One region of the Amycolatopsis tolypomycina genome, then DNA from elsewhere that is predicted to be linked to it. Evidence: riboswitches for the same ligand, from Rfam matches in the RefSeq annotation. Region 1 holds a riboswitch; the other holds the start of a gene.

Evidence for each region. A riboswitch is a leader RNA that binds a small molecule or an ion and turns the genes downstream of it on or off. The one in region 1 is predicted to bind cobalamin.
Region 2: it holds a riboswitch for cobalamin, as region 1 does, so the genes downstream of both, cobN (cobaltochelatase subunit CobN) here and metE (5-methyltetrahydropteroyltriglutamate--homocysteine S-methyltransferase) in region 1, are expected to answer to the same signal.

The regions. Positions count from the first base shown of each region.
Region 1 is NZ_FNSO01000004.1:5,423,395-5,427,802, forward strand. It holds gene BLW76_RS34335 (acyl-CoA thioesterase) at 1-113, opposite strand, end outside; gene metE (5-methyltetrahydropteroyltriglutamate--homocysteine S-methyltransferase) at 110-2,359, opposite strand; cobalamin riboswitch at 2,458-2,680, opposite strand; gene BLW76_RS34345 (VOC family protein) at 2,800-3,261, shown strand; gene BLW76_RS34350 (peptidoglycan-binding domain-containing protein) at 3,339-3,737, opposite strand; gene BLW76_RS34355 (ABC transporter ATP-binding protein) at 3,747-4,408, opposite strand, start outside.
Region 2 is NZ_FNSO01000004.1:6,291,095-6,295,502, forward strand. It holds gene BLW76_RS38415 (poly-gamma-glutamate biosynthesis protein PgsC/CapC) at 1-450, shown strand, start outside; gene BLW76_RS38420 (NlpC/P60 family protein) at 458-1,465, shown strand; cobalamin riboswitch at 1,497-1,637, shown strand; gene cobN (cobaltochelatase subunit CobN) at 1,665-4,408, shown strand, end outside.

The DNA of each region.
Region 1 (4,408 bases):
TCGACCAGCTTCATCAGCACCCCGCCGTGCACCGTGCCCATGAGGTTCGTGTCGTGGTCGTCCATGATCTGCGAGAGCGTCAGCCGCGACGCCGACGTCGGCTTCCCCGTCACGCGAGCCCCGCCCGGACCTCGCGCACGGCCGCGACCAGGTTCCGCAGCGCCGGTTCGACCTCGGCGTAGCCGCGGGTCTTCAGCCCGCAGTCCGGGTTGACCCACAACCGGTCCGCGGGCACCGTGCCGGCGGCGGCGTGCAGCAGTTCGCCGATCTCCCCGGCGTCCGGGACGCGCGGGGAATGGATGTCGTACACGCCCGGCCCGATGCCGCGGCCGAACCCGGCCAGCCCGGCCAGCACCTCCATCTTCGAGCGGGCCGCTTCGATGCTGGTGACGTCGGCGTCCAGGGCGTCGATCGCGGGCAGGATCTCGCCGAACTCGGAGTAGCACAGGTGCGTGTGGATCTGCGTGGACCCGGCGGCGCCCGAGGTCGCCAGCCGGAACGCCGAGACGGCCCAGCGCAGGTAGTCCTCGTGGCCGGACCGGCGCAGCGGCAGCAGTTCCCGCAGGGCCGGTTCGTCGACCTGGATGATCCGGATGCCGGCCGCCTCGAGGTCGCGGACCTCGTCGCGGACGGCGAGCGCGACCTGCCGGGCCGTGTCGGCGAGCGGCTGGTCGTCGCGGACGAACGACCACGCGAGGATCGTCACCGGGCCGGTGAGCATGCCCTTGACCGGCTTCGGCGTCAGGCTCTGGGCGTGGCGGGCCCAGTGCACCGTCATCGGGGCCGGGCGCGAGACGTCGCCGTAGAGGATCGGCGGGCGGACGCAGCGCGAGCCGTAGGACTGCACCCAGCCGTGCTCGGTCGCGGCGAACCCGGCCAGCCGCTCGGCGAAGTACTGCACCATGTCGTTGCGCTCGGGTTCGCCGTGCACCAGCACGTCGAGCCCGAGCTCCTCCTGCAGCCGCACCACGCGCTCGATCTCCGCGCGCATCGCCGCCTCGTACGCGGCGGCGCCGAGCGTGCCCGCCTTGTGCGCGGCACGGGCCTTGCGGACCTCGGTGGTCTGCGGGAACGACCCGATCGTCGTGGTCGGCAGCGGCGGCAGCCCGAGCGCGGCCTGCTGCGCTTCCGCGCGCTCGGCGTGCGGCGGCCGGACGGCGTCGTCGGGACGCAGGGCCGCGAGCCGGGCGCGGACGTGTTCGTCGGCCAGCTCGGTCGCCGCCGCCCGGTCCGCGACCGCCTGCCGCGCACCGGAAAGGTCGACGTCTTCGCCGCGCAGCGCCCGGCCGAGCAGCACGACCTCGTCGACCTTCTGCCGGGCGAAGGCGAGCCAGCCCGCCAGCCGCGGCAGCCCGGTTTCGCGCTCGACGTCGTAGGGCACGTGCAGCAGCGAGCACGACGTCGACACGCTGACGGACTTCGCCACGCCGAGCAGGGTCGCGGCCCGGCCGAGCGCGCGCTGCGGGTCCGTGCGCCAGACGTTCCGGCCGTCGACGACCCCGGCCAGCACCTCCTTGTCCCGCAACGCCGGTTCGGCCGCGACGGCGTCCACGAACGACTCGTCGCTGACCAGGTCGACGGCCAGTGCTTCGATCGGCGCGCGAGCCAGCACGCCAAGCCCGCGCCCGAGGTGGCCGAAGTAGCCGGCGACCAGGATCTTCGGCCGCCCGGTCTCCTTGCCGAGCCAGTGGTAGGCGCGGATCAGGGCGTTCAGCTCGGCCTCGGTGCGGTCCCCGGCGAACGCGGGCTCGTCGAGCTGCACCCACCCGGCGCCCGCGGCGCGCAGCCGGCGCAGCAGGTCGACGTACCGCGGCAGCAGGGTGTCGAGCAGGTCCAGCGGGCGGAATCCCGCGGTCGTGGACTTCGCCAGCAGCAGGAACGTCACCGGCCCGACCAGCACCGGCCGGGTCTCGATGCCGAGCGCTTTCGCCTCCAGGTATTCGTCGAGCGGTTTGGTCCCGGCCAGGGTGAAGGTCGTGTCCGGGCCGAGCTCCGGGACGAGGTAGTGGTAGTTCGTGTCGAACCACTTCGTCATCTCCAGCGCCGGAGCGCCCTGGGCACCACGCGCGGCGGCGAAGCAGGTGTCCAGCGGCGACGGCCCGGTGAACCTCTCCGGCAGGGCGCCGAACAGCGCCGCGGTGTCGAGGACGTGGTCGTAGTGCGAGAACGTGTTGGACGGGACGGAGTCCAGCCCGGCCGCCACCAGCGTGCGCCAGGTGCGTTCCCGCAGGTCACGGCCGGTTTCCAGCAGCTCGTCCTGGTCGATCCGGTGCGCCCAGTAGCGTTCCAGGGCACGCTTGAGTTCCCGGTCCGGGCCGATCCGGGGGTAGCCCAGCACCGTGGTGCCGATCTCGGTCACAGCTCTCTCCTCGCGAGCTCGTTCCACCGAGTCCGAGCACGCGAGAAAGCCGCGTTTCGGTCGTGCCCATCCCGCGAGGCCCGGACTCGCGCACGCCGTCGGCGCGCGCACCACGGGCAGGTCTTCGGACTCGTGGGCGCCGAGCTCAGGTCTACCGGCCGTCGCTTCCCGGACTGCGTGTCCAGTGCTTGACCACTCGCGTGGTGACGGCTTTCGTTCCCACATACCGCTGCGGGGCAGTCCCGGATTCACACCGGGTTCCCTGTTGCCTCGCCCACGCGCGTCACCGCGCCCGGGCGAACCAGTGGCGTCCGCCAGCTTAGCCGTTCGTGATCACCGTGTCGCGAAGGTCCATTTCCGCCGAATCGAGGACCGCTCCTGTCCGCTTCCGGTGGCAGGGTGGGCAAGGTCAGCCCGACGACGACCGACGGAGAACCCCGATGAGCCGACACGTCCAGGTCACTTTCGACGCCCACGACCCGCGAGCCCTTTCGGTTTTCTGGCGTGAGGTGCTGGACTACGTCCACCCCGCACCGCCCGGCGTCGAGCTGCCCGAGGGCGCCGACCCCCTGGCCGCGTGGGACGAGTTCCTCGAGCGGGTCGGCGTGCCGGCGGACCAGCGCAACCGCAGCTCCGCCGTCGAAGACCCCGACGGTCGGGGACCGCGCCTGTTCTTCCAGCAGGTGCCGGAGGACAAGACCACGAAGAACCGGGTCCACCTCGACGTCCGGGCCGCCCCGGGCCTGCTGGGCGCGGAGCGGATGGCGGCGCTGGAGGCGGAGTGCGAACGGCTGCTCGCCCTCGGCGCGACCCGGGTGCGCCGCTTCGAGCCCGAACCCCCGCTCAGTGCCGGGTTCATCGTGATGACCGACCCCGAGGGCAACGAGTTCTGCCTGGATTGACGGCGACGCCGACCGGACCAGCCGACGGCCGTGTCGGCTGGTCCGGGCTTCGGGAATCCGGCGTGCCGGCTACCGGGTCAGGTGCAACTCGGGTAGAAGTACATGACACTGCGGGTTTGCCGCCCGTAGCCGCCGTCCGCCGTGATGCCGTGGTAACGCTGGACGGTCTTCAGTGCGTTGTAGGTATTGCCCCCGAAATCGCCGTCCGGACCGTTCGGGCCGACGTACAGGCCGTAGCAGTAGGTCAAGGACACCTGCAGGGCCCACACCCCGTCACTGTTGTTGCCCCGGAGCATCCAGCAATTCGTCACGCCGGATCTGGTCGACGGAAGAAGGCCTTCCGAGTTGGACACGTAGGTCGTGCACTGCGGGTCCGCCGCGCTCGCCGGGGCCGCGTTGACCAGCATTCCCGCGAGTATGGCGCCGACCGCGAGCAGCGCTGCGATGCACTTTTTGCCGAAACCGAAACGAGCCATCGATCCTCCTCATTGTTTTTGATTTCTTCCCGTCGGGCGACGCGTGCAGAGGACTTCCACCCGAGAACAGCGTTCGGCCACGGCGTCGTCGTGCGTCGCGACGATGATGGTTTTGCCGGACTCGTTGAGTTTCCCCAGCAGGTCGAGGATGACCTCGCGGTTCTCGGCGTCGAGGGAGCCTGTCGGCTCGTCGGCCAGGACGATGTCACACGGCTTCAGCAACAGCCGGGCCACGGCGACGCGCTGCTGCTCGCCGCCGGACAACGAGAAGACCCTGCGGTCTCCCGCTCCTGGCATCCCCACCCGCGCGAGCGCCTGGGCGATGCGTTCCCGCTTCGGGGTTCCGCGCTCCGCATAGGTGAGTGCGACACGGAGGTTGTGGGCCACCGACTCGTTGTCGATGAGAGCGAAGTTCTGGAACAGGTACCCCAGCCGGTACCGGCGCTGGAGGTTAGCCGCTCGGGTCCGCGGCCTTGGCGCCTGTTCGCCGAGGATGCGGACCTGGCCGGAATCCGGAGCGTCCAGCAGTCCGATGAGGTTGAGGACGGTGGACTTCCCCGTTCCGCTCGCGCCGGTGAGGACGACGAACTCCCCCTTCCGGATCCGGAGATCGAAATCCGTCAGGACCGGGCGGTCGCCGTAGGTTTTCCGGACTCCCAGGAGTTCACAGG
Region 2 (4,408 bases), 870 kb from region 1:
ACCGTCGGCCTGGCCATCGGCCTGCTGCTGTCGCTGGTCTGCTACCTGACGACGAACCTGTCGCCCGGCGGCATGATCACGCCGGGCTGGATCGCGCTGACCATGGTGGAGGACTACCGCCGCGCGGCGATCATCGTGCTGATGACGGCGCTGACGTTCGGCGGCACGAAGGTGCTGCAGCGCGTGGTGATCCTCTACGGCAAGCGGCTGTTCGCCGCGGTCGTGCTGCTCGGGGTCGTGCTGCAGACGACGTTGCTGCTCGTGCTGCAGGCCGACTTCCCGCTCCTGTTCGTGCACCAGACCCTCGGGTTCGTCGTGCCCGGCCTGGTCGCCTACCAGCTGGTGCGGCAGAAGCCGGTGGCCACGATGCTCGCCACCGGCGGCGTCAGCCTGGCCTGCTACGCGGTCCTGATCAGCGGTGTGCTGGTCGGGCTGGTCCCGGTGGTGTGAGGTGACGATGCGCAGGGCGGTCCGGATCGGCGTGCTGGCCGCGGTCATCGGCGTGTCCGGCGCGGCCGCGTTGTACGTGGCGCGCGGCCAGGAGCAGGAGATCACGGCGATCTCGGCGTCGGCCGCCCCGACCGGCGCGGCGGTCACCGGCGGGTACACCTACGAGCGGCTCGACAAGCCGGCCCGGACGGTGGTCCGCGACGCGGCGGGCGCCCAGCTCGCGTCCTTCACCGACGGCTCCCGCACGGTGCTGCTGACCGGCCGGTCGCGGACGTTCACCGAGCCGAAGTTCACCAAGGTCAGCGTCACCTCGACGGCCTGGATCCGGCTCGCCCCGCAGCCGTGGCAGGCCGGCGCGGAGAAGGAGAAGTGGTTCACCGACTGGCTGCCGAAGGCGGTCGGCGACACCGACCCGGACGTCCTGGCCATCGCCCTGCAGTACACCGACGGCGCGGCCGACCAGATCGCGAAGAAGCTGCGGGTCGGCGGGGACGCCAACTTCGGCCCGGACAGCGCCGAGGGGCGGCTCGAGAAGTCAGATTTCTACGACTACCTGGGCATCGGCTGGGACTTCCCGGGTGGGGTCCACGAGGCGGCGGAGCCGGCCCGGGCGCGGTCGCTGGACTGTTCCGGGTTCGTGCGGATGGTCTACGGCTACCGGTCGGGCTACCCGCTGCTGGGCACGAACACGAAGGGCTCTGGCCTGCCGCGTCGCGCGTGGGCGATGTCGGAGCTGGGGCCGGGCACCGAGGTCGTCCGCGACGAGAAGAAGCAGGCGACGGACTTCAGCACGCTCCAACCGGGTGACGTGCTGTTCTTCAACCTGGAGCCGAACCTGGGGCCGCAGGTGTCGCACACCGGCATCTACCTGGGCATCGACAGCGACGGGCACCACCGCGTGCTGTCCAGCCGGAAGGTCGCCAACGGGCCGACGTTCGGCGACGCCGGCGGGGTGTCGCTGATCGACGGGTCCGGCACGTACGCCAAGGCGTTCCGCGCGGCCAAGCGGCTCTGAGGCGCGCCCGACGTCACCTTGACGCCGCCTGCGTCCGCACCGGAGAGTGGGTGCGATACCCACGCGTCGGCAGGTGGAGGAACCCGGTGAGAGTCCGGGGCGGTCCCGCCACTGTCACCGGAGAGACTGCTCTCCGGGAGCCAGGAACTCCGGCCGGCGCGCCCGTCTACCCGGGGCGCGGACCCCGAGGAGGAACCTCGTGATCCTGCTTCTGTCCACTTCGGACACCGACCTGCTCAGCGCCCGCTCCGCCGAGGGCCCGTACCGGCTGGCGAACCCGTCGCGGATCGACGTCGCCGAGCTGCCGGGCCTGCTCGACGGCGTGCGCATCGTGGTCGTCCGCATCCTCGGCACCCCGCGGACGTGGCAGGACGGCCTCGACACGCTGCGGGCGTCCGGCGCGCACGTCGTCGTCCTGGGCGGGGAGCAGACCCCGGACGCCGAGCTGATGAAGCTCTCGACCGTGCCGATCGGCATCGCCGCGGAGGCCCACGCCTACCTCGCGCAGGGCGGCCCGGCGAACCTGACCCAGCTGCACCGGTTCCTCTCCGACACGCTCCTGCTCACCGGCGACGGCTTCGAGCCGCCCGCGGCGCAGCCCGCGTGGGGCGTGCTCGAACGTCCTTCGCGCGGTGACGGCCCGGTCATCGGGATCCTCTACTACCGGGCGCACCACCTGTCCGGGAACACGGCGTTCGTGCACGCCCTCGCCGACGAGATCGAGGCCGCGGGCGGGCGCGCGTTGCCGATCTACTGCGCTTCGCTGCGGACGCGCGAGCCGGAGATGATGGCCGAGCTGGCTTCCGTGGACGCCCTGCTGGTCACCGTGCTCGCGGCCGGCGGCACGCGGCCGTCCGAGGCAGGCGCCGGCGGAAACGACGAGGCCTGGGACGTCGCCGAGATGGCCGCCCTCGACGTCCCGATCCTGCAGGCGCTGTGCCTGACCAGCGACCGCGAGACGTGGGCGGCCAACGACGACGGCCTCTCGCCGCTCGACGCCGGCAACCAGATGGCCGTGCCGGAGTTCGACGGGCGGCTGATCACGGTGCCGTTCTCGTTCAAGGAGCTCGACGAAGACGGCCTCCCCCGGTACGTGCCGGACGCCGAGCGCGCGTCCCGCGTCGCCCGCATCGCGCTGGCGCACGCGCGGCTGCGGCACACGCCGCCTTCGCAGCGTCGCATCGCGCTGATGCTGTCCGCGTACCCGACGAAGCACTCTCGCGTCGGCAACGCGGTCGGGCTGGACACGCCCGCGTCGGCGATCGAGCTGCTGCGGCGGATGCGCGCGGTGGGCTACGACCTGGGGCCGGACGCGTTCCCCGGCGTCGACCCGACCGGCACCGACCAGCCCGACGGCGACGCCCTGATCCACGCCCTGATCGCCGCGGGTGGCCAGGACCCGGAGTGGCTGACCGAGGAACAGCTCGCCGGGAACCCGATCCGCGTCCCCGCCGAGCGCTACCGGCAGTGGTTCGACGCTCTCCCGGCCGACCTGCGTGAGGGCGTCGAAGAACACTGGGGCCCGGCGCCGGGCGAGCTGTACGTCGACAACGGCGACATCGTGCTGGCGTCCCTGCAGAGCGGCAACGTGATCATCATGATCCAGCCGCCGCGCGGGTTCGGCGAGAACCCGGTCGCGATCTACCACAACCCGGACCTGCCGCCGAGCCACCACTACCTGGCCGCCTACCGGTGGCTGGAAGAGGAGTTCGGCGCGCACGCCGTCGTCCACCTGGGCAAGCACGGGTCCCTCGAATGGCTGCCGGGCAAGACAGCGGGGCTTTCGGCGTCGTGCGCGCCGGACGCCGTGCTCGGGAACCTGCCGCTGGTCTACCCGTTCCTGATCAACGACCCGGGCGAGGGCGCGCAGGCGAAGCGGCGGGCGCACGCGACGATCGTCGACCACCTGATCCCGCCGATGGCGCGCGCGGAGTCCTACGGCGACATGGCGCGGCTGGAGCAGCTGCTCGACGAGCACGCGAACATCGCGGCGATGGACCCGGCGAAGCTGCCGGCCGTGCGCCAGCAGATCTGGACGCTGATCCAGGCCGCGAAGCTCGACCACGACCTCGGCGTCGAAGAACGGCCGCACGACGCGGAGTTCGACGACTTCCTGCTGCACATCGACGGCTGGCTGTGCGAGGTCAAGGACGCCCAGATCCGCGACGGGCTGCACGTCCTGGGCGCGGCGCCGGTCGGCGAAGCGCGCGTCAACCTGGTGCTGGCGATGCTGCGGGCGTCGCAGATGTGGGGCGGCAAGCAGGGCGCGGTGCCGGGCCTGCGGTCGGCGCTGGGGCTCAAGGAAGACGCCCCGATGTCCGAAGTGGACGCGGTCGAGAAGACGGCCCGCGAGCTCGTCCAGACGATGGAGATGCGGGGCTGGGACGCGACGGCGGTCGCGTCGGTCGCCCCGGACCCGCAGGTCGCGAAGGTGCTTTCCTTCGCGGCCGAGGAAATCGTGCCCCGGCTCGCGGGGACGTCCGCCGAGCTGGACGCGGTGCTGCACGCGCTCGACGGCGGCTACATCCCGGCCGGGCCCAGCGGGTCGCCGCTGCGCGGGCTGATCAACGTGCTGCCGACCGGCCGGAACTTCTACACGGTCGACCCGAAGGCGATCCCGAGCCGGCTCGCCTGGGAAACCGGGCAGGCCCTCGCCGATTCACTTCTTCGCCGGTACCGCGAGGACACCGGCGACTGGCCCCGGTCGGTCGGGCTGTCGGTGTGGGGCACGTCGGCGATGCGGACGTCCGGCGACGACGCGGCGGAAGTGCTGGCGCTGCTGGGCGTCCAGCCGGTGTGGGACGAGGCTTCGCGGCGCGTCACGGGCATCGAGGCGATCCCCCTTGCCGAGCTGGGCCGGCCCCGGATCGACGTCACGGTCCGGATCAGTGGCTTCTTCCGGGACGCGTTCCCGCACGTGATCACGCTTCTCGACGACGCGGT